4 regions of the Pseudomonas sp. BE134 genome follow, and region 1 is predicted to be linked to each of the others. Evidence: predicted binding sites of a transcription regulator. Region 1 holds the regulator's gene; each other region holds the start of a gene.
What was found. Region 1 encodes sigma-54, which starts transcription at its own class of promoters, with help from an activator protein. Its sites were predicted from a motif close to ANTGGCATNNANNTTGCTNT; they were not measured.

Region 2: J2Y56_RS22665 (pilin) is a predicted target of sigma-54. The motif match lies at 3,422-3,441, and genes of this name have one in related genera.
Region 3: J2Y56_RS20815 (flagellar hook-length control protein FliK) is a predicted target of sigma-54. The motif match lies at 2,371-2,390, and genes of this name have one in related genera.
Region 4: J2Y56_RS27720 (CmpA/NrtA family ABC transporter substrate-binding protein) is a predicted target of sigma-54. The motif match lies at 1,573-1,592, and genes of this name have one in related genera.

What each region holds. Positions count from the first base shown of each region.
Region 1 covers NZ_JAVDUA010000022.1:38,927-44,421, forward strand. Annotated here, with positions in the region: gene rapZ (RNase adapter RapZ) at 1-299, opposite strand, end outside; gene ptsN (PTS IIA-like nitrogen regulatory protein PtsN) at 302-766, opposite strand; gene hpf (ribosome hibernation-promoting factor, HPF/YfiA family) at 779-1,087, opposite strand; gene J2Y56_RS18605 (RNA polymerase factor sigma-54) at 1,162-2,655, opposite strand; gene lptB (LPS export ABC transporter ATP-binding protein) at 2,839-3,564, opposite strand; gene lptA (lipopolysaccharide transport periplasmic protein LptA) at 3,564-4,112, opposite strand; gene lptC (LPS export ABC transporter periplasmic protein LptC) at 4,099-4,671, opposite strand; gene J2Y56_RS18625 (HAD family hydrolase) at 4,679-5,203, opposite strand; gene J2Y56_RS18630 (KpsF/GutQ family sugar-phosphate isomerase) at 5,203-5,495, opposite strand, start outside.
Region 2 covers NZ_JAVDUA010000030.1:47,064-52,558, reverse strand. Annotated here, with positions in the region: gene J2Y56_RS22675 (DUF748 domain-containing protein) at 1-2,069, shown strand, start outside; gene J2Y56_RS22670 (BON domain-containing protein) at 2,290-2,643, opposite strand; gene J2Y56_RS22665 (pilin) at 2,953-3,375, opposite strand; gene J2Y56_RS22660 (type II secretion system F family protein) at 3,608-4,825, shown strand; gene J2Y56_RS22655 (A24 family peptidase) at 4,827-5,495, shown strand, end outside.
Region 3 covers NZ_JAVDUA010000026.1:60,696-66,190, forward strand. Annotated here, with positions in the region: gene fliM (flagellar motor switch protein FliM) at 1-192, opposite strand, end outside; gene fliL (flagellar basal body-associated protein FliL) at 202-699, opposite strand; gene J2Y56_RS20815 (flagellar hook-length control protein FliK) at 924-2,333, opposite strand; gene J2Y56_RS20820 (Hpt domain-containing protein) at 2,438-2,785, opposite strand; gene J2Y56_RS20825 (fused response regulator/phosphatase) at 2,816-4,519, opposite strand; gene J2Y56_RS20830 (STAS domain-containing protein) at 4,525-4,833, opposite strand; gene fliJ (flagellar export protein FliJ) at 4,915-5,364, opposite strand; gene fliI (flagellar protein export ATPase FliI) at 5,371-5,495, opposite strand, start outside.
Region 4 covers NZ_JAVDUA010000051.1:1,357-6,851, reverse strand. Annotated here, with positions in the region: gene rmf (ribosome modulation factor) at 1-172, shown strand, start outside; gene J2Y56_RS27725 (quinone-dependent dihydroorotate dehydrogenase) at 464-1,483, opposite strand; gene J2Y56_RS27720 (CmpA/NrtA family ABC transporter substrate-binding protein) at 1,712-2,923, shown strand; gene J2Y56_RS27715 (ANTAR domain-containing response regulator) at 2,939-3,514, shown strand; gene J2Y56_RS27710 (NarK/NasA family nitrate transporter) at 3,854-5,065, shown strand; gene J2Y56_RS27705 (bifunctional protein-serine/threonine kinase/phosphatase) at 5,073-5,495, shown strand, end outside.

The DNA.
Region 1 (5,495 bases):
CGCTTGAGCAGGGTTTCTTCGTCGGCGTCCAGGTACAGCACATCGCATTTGATATGCCGGCTACGGACTTCCTCGAGCAGTTCGGGAAACCGCGAAAGGTGGCTCGGCAGGTTACGCGCGTCGATGGACACAGCGACAAGCGGTTGCAGCAGTTCGGTATGAATCAGCGCTCGTTCGGCGAGTTCCGGCAGCAGGCCGGCGGGCAGGTTGTCGATGCAGTAGTAGCCGTTGTCCTCGAGAACATCGAGGACGGTGCTTTTACCTGAGCCGGAGCGGCCGCTGACGATGATCAGGCGCATGATTAGTGACCGTTCTGCTCGTCCAGGACAACCTGATACAACGCTTCATTGCTCGGGGCGCTGCGCAGTTTTTCACGCACCTCCTTGCGATCAAGCATGCTGGCGATCTGGCGGAGCAATTCCAGGTGTGCATCGGTGGCGGCTTCCGGGACCAGCAGCACAAACAGCAGGTCAACCGGGGCGCCGTCGATGGCGTCGAAATCGATAGGGGCTTCCAGGTGCAGCAGCGCACTGATTGGCGAGGTGCAGCCTTTGAGCCGGCAGTGGGGGATGGCGATGCCGTTGCCGAAACCGGTAGAACCGAGTTTCTCACGGGCAATCAGGGCCTCGAAGACGTCCTGCATTTCCAGATCCGGTACTTCGCGGTGGATAAGGTTGGCAATTTGCTCGAGGGCTTTCTTTTTACTGCCACCCGGCGCGTTCACTTGAGAACGGCCGGGGGTCAGGATGGTTTCTAGTCGGATCATGGATTGGGGGGGTTAACGACCGGTTGCGCCCTGGAGGAGGCTCTGGGTCTTTTCCTTATGCTTTTTGAGTTGTTTATCCAGCTTGTCGGTCAGTGAATCGATCGCCGCGTACATATCGGTATGTTCCGCGTTTGCGACCACTTCATTGCCGGGAATATGCAGGGTGGCTTCGATTTTCTGCTTCAGCTTCTCGACCGTCATCGTGACCTGCACGTTGGTTATCTTGTCGAAATGCCGCTCTAATCGTTCGAGTTTTTCGCCGATGTAGGCGCGCAGGGGTTCGGTCACTTCCAGTTGGTGTCCACTGATGTTGACTTGCATACAGCTTCTCCTTCGTTGCCAGTGCATAAAGCGGTAGATCAGATGATCTACCACTGGAACGCTGTGGCGTGGCTCTACATCAACCGCTTGCGTTCGCTCGAAGGCGCGATCCCGAGGGACTCGCGGTACTTGGCGACGGTGCGGCGAGCCACCTGAATGCCTTGTGCCTCCAGTAAACCAGCGATCTTGCTGTCACTCAACGGCTTTTTCTGATTTTCCGCGGCAACCAGTTTTTTGATGATCGCGCGGATCGCTGTGGACGAGCATTCACCGCCTTCGGACGTGCTGACGTGGCTGGAAAAAAAGTATTTCAGCTCGTATATACCCCGAGGGGTATGCATGAATTTTTGCGTGGTCACCCGTGAAATCGTCGATTCGTGCATGCCCACGGCTTCGGCAATGTCATGCAGGACCAGCGGCTTCATGGCTTCGTCGCCGTATTCCAGGAAGCCGCGCTGATGCTCGACGATCTGGGTGGCGACTTTCATCAGTGTTTCGTTACGGCTTTGCAGGCTCTTGATGAACCAGCGGGCCTCTTGCAACTGATTGCGCATGAATGTGTTGTCGGCGCTGGTGTCGGCGCGACGGACAAACCCGGCGTATTGGGCGTTGACCCGCAGCCGTGGCACCGATTCCTGATTCAGCTCCACCAGCCAGCGTTCGTTATCCTTGCGCACGATAACGTCGGGGACGACGTACTCGGCTTCGCTGGATTCGATTTGCGAGCCGGGGCGCGGGTTGAGGCTCTGGACCAGTTCGATGACCTGGCGCAGTTCATCTTCCTTGAGCTTCATCCGGCGCATCAGCTGGGAGTAGTCGCGGCTGCCGAGCAGATCGATGTAGTCGCTGACCAAGCGCTTGGCTTCGGCGAGCCAAGGCGTCTTGGCTGGCAATTGGCGCAATTGCAGCAGCAGGCATTCGCCCAGGTTGCGAGCGCCGATACCGGCTGGCTCGAATTGCTGGATGCGATGCAGGACGGCTTCGATTTCGTCCAGTTCGATGTCCAGTTCCGGATCGAAGGCTTCAAGGATTTCCTCGAGGGTTTCATCCAGATAGCCCTGATTGTTGATGCAGTCGATCAGGGTCACGGCGATCAGGCGATCGGTGTCGGACATCGGTGCCAGGTTCAGTTGCCACAACAGGTGGCTTTGCAGGCTCTCGCCGGCCGATGTGCGAGTGGTGAAATCCCATTCGTCGTCATCGTTGCTCGGCAGGCTGCTGGCGCTGGTCTGGTAAACGTCTTCCCAGGCGGTATCGACCGGCAGCTCATTGGGAATGCGTTCGTTCCAGTCGCCTTCATCGAGGTTGTCCACCGTCGGGGCGGTTTCCTGGTAGGAGGGTTCCTGAATGTCGGCGTTGGGTGGCTGCTCGGCTTTGTCGGCCAAGGGGTCGGCGTTGTCGAAGTCGTCGCCTTCTTCCTGGCGTTCGAGCATCGGATTGGACTCCAGGGCCTCCTGGATTTCCTGTTGCAGATCCAGGGTCGACAATTGGAGCAGGCGGATGGCCTGTTGCAGCTGCGGTGTCATCGTCAGCTGCTGGCCCATTCTCAAGACTAGCGATGGTTTCATGGCAGGGGCTTAACACCTTATTCGCCGGCGCACATGCGCCATCCACTACAGGGCGCCGGAGCGCCAAACATAAGCAAATTATATGCCTGAAACTGAAGTGTTTGCCTAGAGCGCCGTAACAATAAAAACCTGTTGATTTTTACCGCGATTAGCGCTCAGTCGACTAGCCAGACACCTCAACGCTTACAGGCGGAACTCATGGCCCAGATAAACTTCCTTGACGAGATCATTGGCCAGGATAGTGGCGGCATCGCCTTCGGCGATCAGCTGGCCATCGTTGACGATGTAGGCTGTTTCGCAGATATCCAGGGTTTCACGGACGTTGTGGTCAGTGATCAGCACGCCAATGCCCTTGGCCTTGAGGTGGTAGATGATCTGTTTGATGTCGCCGACCGAAATCGGGTCCACGCCGGCGAAGGGTTCGTCGAGCAGGATGAATTTCGGGTTGGTAGCCAGTGCCCGGGCGATTTCCACGCGGCGGCGTTCACCACCCGACAGGCTCATGCCAAGGTTGTCGCGGATGTGGCTGATATGAAATTCCTGCAGCAGGCTTTCCAGCTCTTTGCGACGCCCGGCCTTGTCGAGTTCCTTGCGCGTCTCGAGGATGGCCATGATGTTGTCGGCCACCGAGAGTTTGCGGAAGATCGACGCTTCTTGCGGCAGATAGCCGATACCGGCCTTTGCGCGACCGTGCATTGGCTGGTGGCTGACGTCCAGATCGTCGATCAGAACGCGGCCCTGATCAGCCTGCACCAGGCCGACGATCATGTAGAAACACGTGGTCTTGCCGGCGCCGTTAGGCCCCAGCAGGCCGACGATCTGACCGCTGTCGATCGACAGGCTGACGTCGCGCACGACCTGGCGGCTCTTGTAGCTCTTGGCCAGATGCTGAGCTTTCAGAGTTGCCATTACGGGGCCTTTTTCTCGTCGGTTTTCGGCTTGGGCTGGATCACCATATCGATACGCGGACGCGACTCGGTCACCTTGCTGCCTGTAGCGCGACCGGCGCTGGCAAGCTTTTTCTCGGTGTCGTAGACGATTTTCTCGCCTTGGGTGATGTTGTTGTCCTTGTCGACCACTTTTGCCTTGTCGATCAGAACGACGCGATTTTGCGCGGCATGGTACTGGATGGTCACACCCCAGCCCTGGACAGGCTTGGAATCGCCCTGGGTTTGCAGTTGCTCGAAGTAGGCGAGGTTGCCCACCGAAGTCACCACGTCGATGTCACCAGCCGGGGTGCGGGTCATGGTCACGGTGTTGCCGGTGACCTTAATCGAGCCCTGCGTGATGATCACATCGCCTTTATAGGTGGCAACGCCATTCTTGTCGTCCAGTTGGGCGTCGTCGGCTTGTATGCGGATAGGCTGCTCTTGATCGTTCGGCAGAGCCCAGGCGCTCACGCTTCCCAGTGCTGCGCCCAGACTGAGCAAAATAGGGAGGGTTTTAACGAGCCTCATACTGTCCTCTTACGTTAGATAGCAGGTGTATCCTGCTTTCTTTCAAATACGCTTTCATTCCGATGCCTGTCGATACACCGCCAGCGCCGTCGATACTAACGGGTTGATCGGTCTGCGCATATTGCTGCTGCGGGAACACAGTCATACGGGTTGTGGTAATCAGGGTCCTGCGATTTTTTTCGTCGAAACGGGTGATGCGCACCGAATCAATCAGCTCGACCTGAGTGCCGTCCGGGTTGACTTCCCCGTGTTCACTCTGGACGTGCCAGGGAAACTCGGTGCCGCGAAACATGTTCAGGTCGGGATTAGTCAGCAACGTGACTTCGGACGCCTTCAAGTGTTCGACCTTGTCGGACGTCATTTCGTACTGCAGTCTGCCGTCCGGCAGGAACTGCACGCTGTGGGCGTTGAGCGCGTAATAGTCGATCGTGCTTTCATCGAGCTTGGCCACAGGCTTGTCGAGGAAGCGTTCCGGACTGATGTTCCAGTAGCCGACCGCCGCGAACAGCGCGGCGATGCAACTGAATAGCAGGATGTTACGAAACTTTTTGCTCAGCATAATGGGCTCACAGGTACGCAGCGTTGGCCGCATCGAGGCGGCCCTGGGCGCGCAGGATCAATTCGCAGAATTCGCGAGCGGCACCCTCGCCACCTCGGGCAACGGTAATGCCATGGGCGTTTTCACGCACGAAGCTGGCGGCGTTGGCTACCGCCATGCCCAGGCCGACGCGGCGAATCACCGGCAGGTCCGGCAAGTCGTCACCGAGGTAGGCCACTTGTTCATAGCTTAGGTTGAGTTGAGCCAGAAGCTCGTCCAGTACTACCAGTTTGTCTTCGCGCCCCTGATAAAGGTGGGGAATGCCAAGGTTTTTCGCGCGCCGTTCGACCACCGGGGTTTTGCGGCCGCTGATAATAGCGGTCTGCACGCCCGCTGCCATCAGCATCTTGATGCCTTGGCCATCGAGCGTATTGAACGTCTTGAATTCACTGCCGTCTTCGAGAAAGTACAGGCGCCCGTCAGTCAGCACGCCATCGACGTCGAACACCGCGAGTTTGATCTGTTTGCCGCGTTGCAGCAGGTCCGTGTTCATTACATTACTCCCGCACGCAGCAAATCGTGCATGTTCAAGGCGCCGACCGGACGGTCTTCGCTGTCGACCACGACCAGGGCGTTGATTTTGTGGTCTTCCATGATTTTCAGGGCCTCGGCGGCGAGCATTTCGGCGCGGGCGGTCTTGCCATGAGCGGTCATGACCTGATCGATGGTGGCGCTGTGGATGTCGATGCTGCGATCCAGTGTGCGACGCAAATCACCGTCGGTGAAGATCCCGGCCAATTTACCGTCAGCTTCCAGAATGACGGTCATGCCCAAGCCCTTGCGGG
Region 2 (5,495 bases), on a different contig from region 1:
TCAGCGAAACCACGGTAGACCTGGCCAAGCAACACGTGGTGGTCGGCAAGATTCGCAGCCACAAGCTGGAAACCTGGGCCGCCCTCGAAGCCGACGGGCAACTCGACTGGCAAAAGCTGTTCGCCAGCCAGCCCTCCAAACCTGCCGCCAAGGCCAAGGCCGAACCCGCCAGTACACCAGCGGCCGCTGACTCACCCCCACTTGAACCGGTGCCGCCGGGCAAGCCGTGGCAGGTGCTGCTCAAAGACGTGCAGCTGCGCGATTCCCTGGTGCACCTTGCCGACCGCAAGGCGCAACCCGCTGTGGCGCTGGAAGTCGGCCCGTTGAATCTGAACCTGCAAAATTTCGACAGCCTTAACGGCTCGCCATTTAATCTCAAGCTCGACACCGGCGTGGGCAAACAAGGCAAGATCCTCGCCGACGGCGTGGTCAATCTCGCCCCGGTCAGCGCCAAACTGAAGGTGCAGACCAAAGACATCGACCTGCGTGTCGCCCAGTCCTACATCACCCCCTTCATTCGCCTGGAACTGCGTAGCGGCATGCTCGGCAGTGATCTGGCGGTCGATCTGAAAAGCACCGAGCCGCTGGCGTTCAGCGTCACCGGCCGCGCTCAAGTCGATCAGTTGCACACCCTCGACACCCTTAAAACCCGCGACTTCCTCAAGTGGCAGCAGCTGGTGCTTGAAGGCCTGAACTATCAGCACGGTGACAACTTGTCGATCGACAAGGTCAATCTGTTCCAGCCTTATGCGCGCTTCATGATCAACGAAGATCGCACCACCAACATCGATGACCTGTTGATCCCGCAACCGACCGATGCCGGCGCCAAAACCACCGCCGCCAAACCGGCCAGCAACAACAAACCACTGGGCATTCACATCGGCGGCATCGCCATCAATGACGGCTCAGCCAACTTCGCCGACTTCAGCCTGACACCGAACTTCGCCACCGCCGCGCAGCAGCTGAACGGGCAAATCGGCACCATCGACAGTCGTCAGGCAAAACCGGCCAGCGTGGATATCAAAGGCAAGGTCGATCGTTATGCGCCGGTGACCATTAAGGGCGCGGTCAATCCGTTCGACCCGATGGCCAGCCTCGACATCGCCACCAGTTTCAAACGTGTGGAACTGACCACGCTCACCCCTTACTCCGGCAAGTTTGCCGGGTATCGCATCCGCAAGGGCCGACTCAATCTCGACCTGCATTACCTGATCATCAAAGGCCAGCTCAAGGCCGAAAACAAAGTGGTGGTCGAACAACTGCAGCTGGGTGAAAAAGTCGACAGCCCGGACGCCGTGAGCCTGCCGCTGAAACTGGCGATTGCCTTGCTCAAGGATGTGGATGGCAAGATTTCCATCGAACTGCCCGTCACTGGCGACCTCAATAATCCGCAGTTCAGCGTCATGCCGATTGTCTGGCAAACCCTGCGCAACCTGATCGTCAAAGCGGCCGCAGCGCCGTTCAAAATGATTGGCGGCTTGGTCAGTGGTGGTGGTTCCGAAGACTTGGGCACCGTGTCGTTCGCAGCGGGCTCAAGCGATTTGAGCCAGGAAGCTGAAGGTGCGTTGGTCAAACTGTCCCAAGCCTTGAAGGAACGTCCGGCCCTGCGTCTGGAAATCGAAGGCACGGCCGCCGCCAGCACCGACGGCCCACTCATTGCCGAGCAACGCCTGGAGCGTGAATACCAGTACAACTACTACAAAATGCTCCAGCGTCGCGGCGACAAAGTCCCGGCCCAGGCTTCATTGCTGGCGGTCCCGGAAAACGAGAAAGGCCCGCTGCTGGAAGGCATCTATCGCACGCGTCTGAAGACTCAGCCACCGGCTGAATGGAATGACTTGGGCAAGGAAGAACGCACCGCAAAAATGCGCGCCGACGTGATCAAGTTCTGGAGCACCAGTGACGTGCTGTTGCGTCAGTTGGGGCAGGAGCGCGCGAGCAGCATCAAGGACTATCTGGTGGACAAAGGTCAGCTGGCCGATGACCGTGTGTACTTTATCGATGCCAATCTTGGTCAAGCAGAAAGTGATGGTCGGGTGGTGACACCGTTGCATCTGGATGCCGAGTGATGCTCAGAAGATGGCTCAGTAGCCAGTGAGATCTGCACGACCTTGAGCGACCACAGTTATTTTGTGCCGCCCAAATAGAACAGGCCCCGACACGAATGCCGGGGCCTGTAATGGCCACATCCTTATGGCCGTTCGCATGAACTCCTAATCTTGAGAAGTGGCAGGCGTATAACTCACTCGTCTGCCACACCTTCTCCCGGTCCAGGCGAGAAGTCTTGCCTTAGTCGGCTTTCAGGCCGTCAGCGGAGACCGCTTTGACGCCTTCGATTTTCTTGGTGATCGCCACAGCGGTGGCTTTCTGAGCATCAGTCACTGCAACGGTGGACGACAGGGAAACCACGCCTTTGTTGGTTTCGACTTTGATGTCGGTGCCCGGAATGCCTTTTTCGGTCAGCAGGTCGCTTTTGACTTTGGTGGTGATCCAGGTATCGGAAGTAGCTTCCGTGGCCTTGGCAACTTCACCCGAAGCCAATGTCAGCGGGGCTTGAGTGGTGGTGGTCTGTGCGAATGCTGCGTTGGCCAGAGTCAGGGTCAGCGCGGTAGCAGTAGCGGCAGCGATAGCGAACTTCTTCATACGTGTAACTCCTGTTTTTCTTGAAAGTCTGCTGGTTGTCTTCTCAGCAGGGTTACCAGGTATATTGCGAACGCTGTGCCAACTTTGAAACACTCAAAAAATCGTTATAAATCAATAGTTTAAAAATACGGCGAAATTTCGAAATCATGCAAAATGCATGACCGGGCAAAACTCTGCATGCAACTTGCGGGTTTTCACAAAGTTCCTAACACACTGAATTTTTTGTCTTTTTTTTCACAGTTGCGGTGCATTCGACAATAAAAAAAAGCCCCGCAACCGAAGCAGCGGGGCCTTGCTGGATATCTGCGTTTACGAGGCGGAAGGGGTGCAACCTTTAGGCACGTAATCCTGCTCAGCGGAACTGGCACACGACCAGCCTTTGGTTGCATTACGGGTCAATGTAATGGTCTTGCTCATAACGGGTGCCGGGGCATTCAAAATCGTGCAGGTGATGCTGCCATCCCCTGTAGCCACGGTGCCGGTGACCGCCACGGCGCAATTGCTGGTCGTGGCACTACCCGCCGGCGCTACGTTGGCGACCGTTGGCGCCTCGCCCTGGTTGATCGCATCTTCGTACGGCACCTTCATGGCGGAAATCTCGGCCAGGCCCGCCGTCAACTTCGCCCTGGCTTGATATTTGGAATACGTCGGCAACGCAAACGTCGCCAGAATCCCGATGATTGCCACCACGATCAACAGTTCGATCAAGGTAAAACCTTTCTGAGTTTTCATAGACAAGCTCCATGCATGAGTCGAAAGCTCATGATCTGAAATAGCATCAGCACAGCCCATGCCAAGCGCTACCCCCCCTGTTGGCGGGGCAGCACGTGGAATCAACGACCTTTCCTACTCCCAGTAACCGCACTATCTGACAATTTTTGTCACCCAACACCACGGGTTTGGCTCAGCGCCTTGACTAGGCTATAAGCCATGAAGAAATCAATCGAGTCACCAAGGACTGAACATGTCGGTCAAAGCAGCAAAAATCAGCGTGTATGCCTGGGAAGGCACAGACCGCAAAGGCGCCAGAATGACCGGCGAGTTGAGTGGCCAGAACCCGGCGTTGATCAAGGCCCAACTGCGCAAACAAGGCATCAATCCCGGCAAGGTGCGCAAGAAGTCCGCTTCGATTTTCAACATCGGCAAACGCATCAAGCCTCAGGACATTGCCCTGTTCACCCGGCAGATGGCGACCATGATGAAAGCCGGCGTGCCGCTGTTGCAGTCGTTCGACATTATCGGTGAAGGCTTCGATAACCCGGCCATGCGCAAACTGGTGGACGAGTTGAAACAAGAAGTCGCGGCGGGCAACAGCTTCGCCGCGTCCCTGCGCAAAAAGCCGCAGTATTTCGATGAGCTCTACTGCAACCTGGTGGATGCCGGTGAGCAGGCCGGCGCCCTCGACACACTGCTTGAGCGGGTGGCGACCTATAAGGAAAAGAGCGAAAGCCTGAAGGCCAAGATCAAGAAAGCCATGACCTACCCATTGGCCGTGATATTCGTCGCGATCATTGTCACGGGGATCCTGCTGGTCAAAGTGGTGCCGCAGTTCGAGTCGGTGTTCAAGGGTTTTGGTGCAGAGTTGCCTGCGTTCACAGTGATGGTCATCGGCCTGTCGGCGTTCATGCAGCAAGGGTGGTGGGTAATGCTCGGAATACTGCTCGCGGGTATTTTGGGCGTGCGCCACGCTTTCAGGAAATCTCCGGGCTTTCGCGACTGGCTGGACACCTGGCTGTTGAAGCTGCCCCTGATTGGCACGCTGATGCGCAAGTCTGCCGTTGCGCGCTACGCCCGAACACTGTCGACAACCTTTGCCGCCGGCGTGCCGCTGGTTGAAGCGCTGGAGTCCGTGGCCGGTGCGACCGGCAACATTGTGTTCAAGCGTGCGGTGCTGCGCATCAAACAGGATGTGTCGAGCGGCATGCAGCTGAATTTTTCCATGCGCACTTCGGGTGTCTTTCCCAATATGGCGATTCAAATGACGGCCATTGGTGAAGAGTCCGGCGCACTGGATGACATGCTCGACAAAGTCGCGAATTTCTACGAAGACGAAGTGGACAACATGGTCGATAACCTCACCAGCCTGATGGAGCCATTCATCATGGTCGTGCTGGGTGTTATCGTCGGGGGCCTGGTGGTTGCGATGTACTTACCCATCTTTCAACTCGGCTCAGCGATCTGACATGCCTTTGAATGAAATTCTGACCGTTTACCCGGCGTTCTTCGTGGCCCTCGCATTGGTCGTGGGCCTGGTCGTGGGCAGCTTCCTCAATGTGGTGATCTGGCGCCTGCCGAAAATGCTCCATCGCGAATGGCGGCTGCAAGCCCACGATGTGCTGGGCGTACCGCCCGAAGCGCCTGGCCCGACTTACAATCTGATGCTGCCCCACTCCCACTGCCCGCAGTGCGATCATCAAATTCGCCCGTGGGAAAACATCCCGCTGCTCAGCTACCTGTTTTTGCGGGGGCGATGCTCGAACTGCGCCGCACCGATCAGCAAGCGCTATCCGCTGACTGAACTGGCCTGCGGCTTGCTCTCGGCGTTTATCGCCTGGCATTTCGGCTTCGGCTGGCAGGCCTGCACGGTGCTGGTCCTGACCTGGGGCTTGCTGGCGATGAGCCTGATCGACGCCGAGCACCAACTGCTGCCGGATGTTCTGGTGCTACCGCTGTTATGGCTGGGGTTGATCGTCAACAGCTTCGGGGTCTTCGTGTCATTGCATGACGCGCTGTGGGGGACGGTGGCCGGATACATGGTGTTGTGGTCGGTTTTCTGGCTGTTCAAGCTGCTCACCGGCAAAGACGGTATCGGCCACGGTGATTTCAAGTTACTGGCCATGCTCGGGGCGTGG
Region 3 (5,495 bases), on a different contig from region 1:
GTAACGGGCGAAACGCTCGTTGATCATTTCCAGGGTCGGCATGCGTCCGCGGACGATGCGATCCTGGCTGGTCAGGTCGTAGCTTTTGACGCTGCCGGGTTCAGCAACGTTATCGGTCTGTACCAGACCATCGTCGACGCCATGCAACAGCGCATCGATCTCATCCTGGGACAGCAGGTCCTGCACGGCCATGTCGTGTTCCTACTGCAGTACGAAATTAGTGAAAAGCAACTGTTCGATCACCACTTTGCCGAGCTCTTTCTGCGCCACTTCCTGAACGCTGGCCGTGGCCTTCTGACGCAACATCTCCTGGCCAACCGGCGTGGCCAGGGCGGTGAAATCCTGGCCGGAAAACAGCATGACCAGGTTGTTGCGGATCACCGGCATGTGCACTTTGAGCGCCTCCAGTTCGGCCTGATCGCGACCCTGCATGGTGATACTCACCTGCATGTAGCGCTGACGGCCATTCTGGTTGTAGTTGGCGACGAAGGCCGGTGCCATCGGCTCAAAAATCGCGGGCTGCTTGCCGACCACTGCGGTTTCCGCAGCGGCAGGTTTGCTCTGGGCGTTGTGCATGAAGAACCAGGTCGCCCCCACGGACATGCCGATCGCCAGCAGCAAGGCCACCACGATCAAAATGATCAGCTTGATCTTGCCTTTGGTTGCGGGCTCTTTTACTGCTGCTTCGCTCTTCGCCATGCCAATAATCCGTCACTATTCGGGTTTTCACAGTCGCACGGCAAGGCAAGAGCAAGTGTTATGCCAGAAGTATCGGGAGGGCGCTGGGCGGGGGTTTCAGGGAGACCACAAAAACAAATGTGGGAGCGAGCCTGCTCGCGATAGCGGTGTAACAGTCAACGAAAATGTTGAATGTTACTGCCTCATCGCGAGCAGGCTCGCTCCCACAGGGGATAGCGTTTTTATCAGGCGTAGTAATCGACGGCGCTGGAGCCGATCACGCTGGTGGTGTCGACGGCGGCTTCAGTCACAGCAGTCGCGAGGTCTTCTTCCATCGAGTCGACGCGACCACCAGCGGCATTGGAGCGACCGCCCTGCCCCTGCTGAGCTTGATCCTGCCCCTGACCTTGCCAGCCACGAGACTGATCGGACACGTTGACGTCTACCTGCCCCATGCCCTGCTGCGTGAACATGTCACGCAAGCGATGCATTTGACTGTCCAGCGCTTCGCGAACGCTTGGATGGGCGCTTATGAAGGTGACTTGGGTCTGCTGGTCCGGAACCATGTTCACCCGAATATCGAGGCGACCCAGCTCGGCCGGTTGCAACTGAATATCGGCCGCCTTGAGGTTGGCGCTGGAGAGGTACATGACGCGGTTGACCACCTCTTCGGTCCAGCCACTCTGATGCATGGCAATCGGCTGATTCACCGGCAACGTGTTAGCCGTTTTAGGGGTGGCCGCTTGAGTCAATGCCGCCAGACGGTTGGCGAAGTCATCGACACGGGTATCACTGCTGGCGCTTTTCAGGTCTTTAAGGCCGTCATCGATCAGACCACTGAACGCTTTCTCGCCGCCTTGGCTGGTGCTGTCTTTATCGGTTTGCAGATCAACCATGCCCGCCATGCCGGCGGCAAAGCTCTGCGTCAAGGTCGGTTCACTGTCAGCCGGGGCCGGGGCTTGGGCTTGGGCTTGGGCTTGGGCTTGGGCTTGGGCTTGGGCTTGGGTCGGAGTTGCTATGGGCCGGGCCTGGCTGGAAGCGGAAATGTGACCACTTTGCTCCATGGCCAGACGCACGGCTGGCAGTGCGTCGAGTGGATCGGCTTCAGGATCGAAGTCGCTGACGATGGTTGCGGCGGCTTGCGCAGGAGTGGCAGCCACAGGCGCCGCGACCGACACCGTGACCTGCGGTTGCACAGTGTCAACAACGGGCACGGCGTGCTCGACAGGAACCGTGACCAATGGCTGCACGACCGCCATCAAGGCAGGATCAAGGGACGGATCGATTGGGGGGGTGTCGACCACCGGCGTCTCGCTGGCAACCGGTGCGACATTGCCGGTGAGCGCATCCTCGACCGGCGCCGGTTTTTCGGCGGGCAAGGAATTGCCGCTATCGGCAACCAAAAGCTCCAGGACGGCAGCGGTATCGCTGTTGACGTCGGAATTTGCCGTGCCTTGCGCCGCGGTATCAGTCGCCGGCGTGGCGGATTTATCCGCGTCCACAGCAGGTTTGCCCTGAGACTGATTGGCATAAACCTCAGCAAAGCTGGAGGCTTTATCCCCGGGCTCAGCAGCCACCGCCGGGGTATTGGCGGACGTGGCGACGGTCTTGGCCGCCGGGCTGGCCTGAGAAATTGAATTGGGGGTAACGGGCATTAAACGGTCTCCGCTGCACTGGGATCGTAGGTACAGTTGAGCGAGTTAAATGCAAGGGACGGGCCAGCATGACCAACCGGCGCTAAAAGCGCCAAGTGGTCGGATTATTCGGAGAGAGAGCGCTGTCTTTCCGCCTCATAAAGCGGTCGGACGATGGCAAATTCACCGTCGATTTCTCCCAATAGTTTATCAATGCCGGCGAGGCTTTTTTGCCTGGCGCGCTGTTCAAGCTCATGGCACAACTCAGCCAGGCGAACGGCGCCCATATTACTGCTACTGCCCTTGAAACTATGGGCTGTATTCATCAGCAGCAAGGCATTATCAGCCGTTCGCAGCGTCAGCAAACGCTCTTCGGAATCACGAAGAAATACATCCAGCAGCTCTGGATACTCATCCTCCATCACTTCCTGCAACGCGATCAGCACGCTTGGGTCCAGATGTGTGTCAACCACTTGCTCACTCCTTGATCAAGAATGCGTGAATTATGCCAGAGCCTCCCAGAAAAACTCCACGCACGCACTGCGCCCATTGTCAGACCAGCTCGCATTACGGCTCAACTGGCGGATAAGGCTGATGCCACGGCCCGACAGGCGGGCACCATCAAGCGGCCGATCCTGTACCCGAGCCACGTCAAACCCCTTGCCACTGTCTTCAACCCGAACAGTCAGGCAACCGCCCTTGCCTTCTGGCGTGACCTGCAAATGCACTCGCACATAACCGTCCTGCAGTGCATCCAGGCGCTCATTGCGCTGAAGATAATAGCGCGCAAAACCCGATGCATCGCGCTTGAGGCTTGAATCCAGACCCAGCACGCCGTGCTCCAGCGCATTGGAATACAGCTCGGCGAGCACACTGTAGAGCGCGCCGCTCTGAGCCCGCAACCCGTGAACCTCAAGCAGCAACTGCAACAGGTAGGGCAGCGGATTGAAACGTTTGAGGGTCGCGGCGCGGAACTCAAAACTCGCTGACCAGTCCAGCGGACAGGACTGGCCGCTGTCGGAGTACACCAACGCAGGAGGACACAGTTGCGCCGCCTCCAGCAGTCTGATCTCGACCATGCTCACGTCATCGCGGGCTTCGCCGCCAAAATCCCGCAGAGCCTGTTCGATTTCTTCGAAGAGTGCGTCAGGCTGACGGTTGGCCGCAAACACCTGCCGCAACCGCTCAACGCCAAACAATTGCTCGTGACCATCGCAGGTATCGATCACCCCGTCGGACAGCAGGAACACTCGATCCCCAACGGCCATCGGGAACACTTCGGTGCGGTCATCGAAGGTCTGCGAGCTCAGAACGCCCAGCGGCAAGTGACGCGCTGTCAGCGGCTTGCGCTCACCTGTAGCGATGCTGTGCAAATAGCCGTCCGGCATTCCGCCATTCCAGACCTCCACCGAGCGTCGCTGAAAGCTCAGACACAGCAAGGTGGCGCAGCAAAACATGTCGACCGGCAAGATGCGCTTGAGCTTGGCGTTCATCTCCCGCAGGGTTTCCGCCAGGCCGTAGCCCTTGGCCGTCATGCCGTAGAAGACTTCGGCCAGTGGCATGGCCCCCACGGCCGCTGGTAACCCATGGCCGGTGAAATCCCCCAACAGCACATGCATATCGCCAGCCGGGGTGAAAGCGGCCAACAACAGATCACCATTGAACAGCGCATAAGGCGATTGCAGGTAGCGAATATTCGGCGCACTCAGGCAGCCGGAATGCGCGACCTTGTCGAACACGGCCTTGGCCACCCGCTGCTCATTGAGCAAATACTCGTGATGCCTGGCGATCAGGTCACGCTGCTGCAGCACAGTGCTTTGCAAGCGGCGCAAGCGATCCATCGCCTTGATCTTGGCCGCCAGAATTACCGGGTTGTAGGGCTTCGCCAGAAAGTCGTCACCGCCAGCCTCCAGGCACCGGGCCAGCGCTTCGCTTTCACTGAGCGAGGTCAGGAAGATGATCGGCACCAGGGTTTCCCCGGCCAGCAGCTTGATCTGTCGCGCAGCCTCGAAACCGTCCATCACCGGCATCATGGCGTCCATCAACACCAGGTGCGGTCGTTGCTGGCGAAAGGTTTCGACCGCCTCGGCACCATCGGCGGCGGTCAGCACTTCATGGCCCTGGCGGCGGACGATGCGCGACAGCAGCATGCGATCGGCCGCACTGTCTTCGGCGATGAGTATGGTCAGGGGTTCGAGTGACTGCATGCCCGTCAACTGATGTCGAACAGCTTGTCGAAATTGGAAATGGCGAGGATCTTCGTCACGTCCGAACTGCTGTTGATCAAACGAATATCGGACCGGTCTCCGCCTGCGTGATCCCGCAGCAGGAGCAACATGCCGAGTGCCGAGCTATCGAGGTAGGTCGCGTCTTTCAAGTCGACCACCACCGAGTTTGGCATTTTTCCGTCGGTGCACTCGTAAGACTCACGAAACTCCTGATGTTTAGTGAAATCGAATCGTCCTTTGACCGCGATCGTAAGTTGTTTCCCATCCCGGGATAGTTCTGCTGTGACTGTCATTAAACGGCTTCCTTGTCATGGGCTAACGTGCTGCACAAGGTTTAGCACTAGGGAGAAAGGGGAGCAAGGCGCAACGATTGTTCAATACGGATCATGTCTGGGCAAGCGCTGCGACAATTCATCCAGCAATTTCTGTTCGCGCTTGTCTTCCAGCTGCTGTGCCTCATCCCGGTAACGCTGTACCAGTTTTCGCAAACCTTCGACACGGGCGAACGCTTGTTGCCAGGTGTCGCGCGCTTTGTTCAGGTTGTTCTGGTGCCAGTTCAGGCTCTGTCGCTGCTGATCGATGGCAGTGCCCAATTGCGCCAGAAAACCCTGATACCCCAGCAACCACTGACCGGAAACGCCACTGCTACCGCGCACGATCCATTGTTCCTGGTATTCGAGGCGGAAGGCTTCAAGGTCGGCGAGCTTGCTTTCTGCCACACGCACCTGCCCCTGAAAATGCCCGAGGCGAAGGACGGCGGTTTTCTCGGCCTTTTCGGCCATTTCCACCACCGGCGCCAGGCGCGCGGCTCGACTTACAGCCATGGCGGGTTAACCGCCCGCTGCCGGGGCAAAAATGGACGCGAGATGGTTAACGCTGGCGCCCATGCCGATGTTGTCGTTCAAACCCTGACGCAGGTAAGTGACCATGGCTGGCTGGAGGGAAATCGCGGTGT
Region 4 (5,495 bases), on a different contig from region 1:
ATATCAATATGGCGTTGGTGGCAAATCCCGTGAGCTTTGCCCATTTACTCTACCGTCAGTACGCCAAGCCTGGATTAACGGCTGGCGCGAGGGACGCGGCGACAACTGGGACGGTATGACCGGCACTGCGGGAATCCACAGACTCAACGAACTTCACGCCGTCGGCAATTAATTACAGGGCCTAACACTGCGACACAAAAATCTGATGACTGACTGAATTAACCACGCACGTCCCATCCGGACGGCGGGCTTCGGCCCAGGGGCTCCTTCGAGGAGCCCTTTTTTATGCCTGTCTTTCGCCACACAGTTCCCTTGTAGCAGCTGCCGAGCCCGCGAGGCTGCGTCCGGCTGCGCAGCAGTCGTAAAATCAGCCCCTGCAGTCCTGCAGACACACCGTGCATTCCGGGTTTACGACTGCTTCGCAGCCAGACGCAGCCTCGCAGGCTCGGCAGCTGCTACACGATTAACGCAGGGCGGCGATCGCGTCTACGGACTCACGAATCAACGCTGGGCCTTTGTAGATAAAGCCGGAGTAGATCTGCACCAGGCTCGCACCCGCCGCGATTTTCTCGGCCGCGTGCTTGCCTTCGGTGATGCCGCCCACGGCGATGATCGGCAAGCGCCCTGCCAGTTCCGCCGCCAACACTTTCACGGTGTTCGTGCTCTTGTCGCGAACCGGTGCGCCGGACAGACCGCCCGCCTCGTCACCGTATTCCATGCCTTCGACGCCGACGCGACTCAGGGTGGTGTTGGTGGCGATCACCGCGTCCATCCCGGTTTCCATCAGCGCTTGTGCGACCTGTGCAGTTTCTTCGTCAGTCATGTCCGGTGCGATTTTGATCGCCAGCGGGACATGTTTGCCGTGGCGCAACGCCAGTTCTGCGCGGCGCGTGGCCAGATCAGCGAGCAACTGCTTGAGCGAGTCGCCGAACTGCAGGCTGCGCAGGCCCGGGGTGTTGGGCGAGCTGACGTTGACCGTCACGTAGCTGGCATGGGCGTAGACCTTGTCCAGGCAGATCAGGTAATCGTCGACCGCGCGCTCAACCGGGGTGTCAAAGTTCTTGCCGATGTTGATGCCCAGCACGCCTTTGTATTTGGCTGCCGCCACGCGAGCCAGCAGGTAATCGACGCCGAGGTTGTTGAAGCCCATGCGGTTGATGATCGCCTCGGCTTCCGGCAGGCGGAAAATCCGTGGTTTCGGGTTGCCCGGCTGCGGGCGCGGGGTAATGGTGCCAATTTCGACAAAACCAAAACCCAGTTGAGCGAAACCGTCGATGGCCGCGCCGTTCTTGTCCAGACCGGCCGCCAAGCCCACCGGGTTCGGGAAGTCCAGGCCCATGACCGACACCGGCATTTTCGCCGGGGCCTTGCACAGCAAGCCGTTGAGGCCCAAACGCCCGCCCGCGCCGATCAGGTCCAGTGACAGATCGTGGGAGGTTTCCGGGGAAAGTTTGAACAACATCTGACGGGCCAGGGTGTACATGGGCGGCTTTGACTCTGGGCTACGAAAAGTGGCGGCAATTATAGCCGGGCATCGGGTTGCAGGCGAGGCGCGCGATAAAATCAGCGAGCGATGGCATATGCCTTGCACCGTCACCGGTATCAGCACTCATGCCAAAGGCGGAATGGGTCGCAAGACAAGGGCGTCGTCACTGGGCCTTGCTCTGGCAAGCAGCCCGTTGCGGCGTTTTTTTATGAAAGGTGCTTATTGATGATTGAAGTTCCAGCCAACCCTCTGGCTTGGGTCAATGGCAGCGATGCCCCGGAAAAGACCGACATCAATCTGGGCTTCATGGCCCTGAGCGATTGCGCCTCGGTCGTGGTCGCCGCGACTCAGGGGTTCGCCCAGCCCTACGGCCTGACCTTGAACCTCAAGCGCCAGTCGTCCTGGGCCAACCTGCGGGACAAACTGGTCAGCGGTGAACTTGATGCCGCCCACAGCCTGTACGGCCTGATTTACGCCGTCCACTTGGGCATCGGCGGCGTAGCTTCCACCGACATGGCTGTGCTGATGGGCCTGAACCAGAACGGCCAGAGCATCAATCTTTCCCAGGGTTTACAGACGTTGGGTGTGACCAGTCCTGAAGCACTCGACCGCCACGTGCACCAAACTCGCTCAAAACTCACCTTCGCCCAGACCTTTCCCACCGGCACCCACGCGATGTGGCTGTATTACTGGCTGGCGAGTCAGGGCATTCATCCTTTGCAGGATGTCGACAGCGTGGTGGTGCCGCCGCCGCAAATGGTCGCGCACCTGCAAGCGGGGCGAATCGATGGTTTCTGCGTCGGCGAACCCTGGTCCGCCAGCGCAGTGCAGCAAAATCTCGGCTTTACCCTGGCGACGTCTCAGAACATTTGGCCCGATCACCCGGAAAAAGTCCTCGGCTGCACCCGCGCTTTTGTCGAGCAATACCCCAACACCGCGCGGTCGTTGGTGATGGCGATACTGGAAGCCAGCCGGTTCATCGAGCAAAATACGGAGAACCGCCGCAGCACCGCGCAGCTGTTGAGCGCGCCCGACTACCTCGACGCCCCCCTCGACTGCATTGAACCGCGCCTGCTGGGTGAATACGCGGATGGACTGGGCAATCGCTGGCAAGACCCGCACGCGCTGCGCTTTCATGCCGGCGGCGAGGTCAATGTGCCATACCTGTCAGACGGCATGTGGTTCATGACCCAGTTCCGGCGCTGGGGTTTGTTGCGCGACGATCCGGATTACCTCGGCGTGGCCCGGGACGTCCAGCAACTGGACCTGTACCGAGAGGCCGCCAGCGCCGTCGGTGTCGCCGCCAGTGATCAGGACATGCGTAGCAGTCAGTTGATCGACGGCAAAACCTGGGACGGTTCCGACCCGGCCGGTTATGCCCGCAGCTTCACGCTGCACGCCATGAGCGACAGCTCGCAACGATTCGCCCACCGCTGACAGGAGACTGCAAACATGCTGCGTATCCTGCTGATCAACGACACCGCAAAGAAAGTCGGCCGCCTCAAAGCCGCGCTGACCGAAGCCGGGTTCGAGGTGATCGACGAATCGGGTTTGACCATCGACCTGCCCGAACGCGTCGAAACGGTGCGTCCGGACGTGATTCTGATCGATACCGAGTCACCGAGCCGCGATGTGATGGAGCAAGTGGTGCTGGTGACCCGCGACCAGCCACGACCGATCGTCATGTTTACCGATGAGCATGACCCCGGCGTGATGCGCCAGGCGATCCAGTCCGGGGTCAGTGCCTACATCGTCGAAGGTATTCACGCACAACGCTTGCAGCCGATTCTCGACGTGGCCATGGCACGCTTTGAAAGTGACCAGGCGTTACGCGCTCAACTTCATGCCCGCGACCAACAACTGGCCGAACGCAAGCGCATCGAACTGGCCAAGGGGCTGTTGATGAAGATGAAAGATTGCAATGAGGAAGAGGCTTACACCCTGATGCGCCGCCAGGCCATGAGCCGGCAGCAGAAGCTGATACAGGTGGCGGAGCAGATCATTGCCATGAGTGAGTTGCTCGGCTGAAGTTTTGTGGCGCCCTTAAAGGCCCCTTCGCGAGCAGGCTCGCTCCCACAATGGCTCTGTGTAAACCCCAATCCCCTGTGGGAGCGAGCCTGCTCGCGAATGGCTGCAACTCGGTCCCGGACTGTTGGCACAAATCTGGCTAAGTAATCACCACAGGTAACCAACGGCGGTTGCCCCACCTACGACAAAGACGTCGCTCACCTCATTTGCCCTTGGCGAATCGGGTGGCGGCGTTTTTTCGTTTTGGCCCCACAGCCCGGGGCCGGTGGTGCGGCCCTTAGGCGCCCCACCTGCTAGCTCATGACTCCTTCTCGAGACTCTTCACAGCTGAGGTGCGCGATGAATTCAAGCTTCTGGAAATCCGGCCATACGCCGACACTGTTTGCGGCCTTCCTCTATTTCGACCTGAGCTTCATGGTCTGGTACGTACTCGGCCCGTTGGCGGTGCAGATCGCCGCCGACCTGCACCTGACCACCCAACAGCGCGGGCTGGTGGTGGCGACGCCAATTCTGGCCGGGGCCGTACTGCGCTTTGTCATGGGCATGCTGGCGGATCGTCTGTCGCCAAAAACCGCCGGGCTGATTGGTCAGGTGATTGTCATCTGCGCGCTGTTCGCCGCCTGGCAACTCGGGATTCACAGCTACGAACAAGCGCTGGTGCTGGGTCTGTTCCTCGGCATGGCCGGTGCGTCCTTCGCCGTCGCCCTGCCGCTGGCCTCGCAATGGTATCCGCCGCAACATCAGGGCAAAGCCATGGGCATTGCCGGCGCAGGCAACTCCGGCACCGTTCTGGCCGCGCTGATTGCTCCGGTATTAGCGGCCGCTTTCGGCTGGAGCAACGTGTTCGGCTTCGCCCTGATCCCATTGATTCTGACCATCATCGTCTTCGCCTGGCTGGCGAAAAATGCCCCTGAACGACCAAAAGCCAAATCCATGGCCGACTACTTCAAGGCCTTGGGCGACCGTGACAGCTGGTGGTTCATGTTTTTCTACAGCGTGACGTTTGGCGGCTTCATCGGCCTGGCCAGCGCCCTGCCCGGCTACTTCAACGACCAATACGGCCTGAGCCCGGTCACGGCTGGTTACTACACAGCGGCTTGTGTGTTCGGCGGTAGCCTGATGCGTCCATTGGGTGGTGCGCTGGCAGACCGCTTCGGCGGCATCCGCACGCTGCTGGGGATGTACACGGTGGCGGCGCTCTGTATCGCGGTGGTGGGTTTCAATTTGCCGAGTTCCTACGCGGCGCTGGCGCTTTTCGTCTGCACCATGCTCGGTTTGGGCGCAGGTAATGGCGCGGTTTTCCAGCTGGTGCCACAGCGTTTTCGTCGGGAGATCGGCGTGATGACCGGTTTGATCGGCATGGCGGGCGGCATCGGTGGCTTTGCGCTGGCGGCAGGCATGGGCGCGATCAAGCAAAGCACCGGCAGCTATCAACTGGCCTTGTGGCTGTTCGCCAGCCTCGGCGTTCTGGCCTGGTTCGGTCTGCACGGGGTTAAACGTCGCTGGAGAACCACTTGGGGTTCGGCGGCCGTGACGGCGGCTCGGGTCTAAGCCCTCGATGAGCCTGCAACTGAGTTTTGCCCAATCCAGCGCCACCGGCCCGCGGGAGGAAAATCAGGATGCCCTGCGCCTGGTGACGCCGGACCCGGCGCTGGCGGTCAGCAAGGGTTATTTGTTCGCGATTGCCGACGGGGTGAGCCAATGCGCCGACGGTGGTCTCGCGGCCCGCTCGACCTTGCAGGCCCTGGCGCTGGACTATTACGCCACGCCGCAAACCTGGGGGGTCGCGCAAGCACTGGACCGCCTGCTGCTGGCGCAAAATCGCTGGTTGCAGGCCAACGGCGGTGGGCAACCGCTGCTGACTACCGTCAGTGCATTGGTCATGCGCGGCAGGCGTTTTACCCTGGCCCATGTGGGAGATTGCCGGGTGTATCGCTGGCACGCGGATCAGTTGCAGCGCGTCAGTGAGGATCATGTCTGG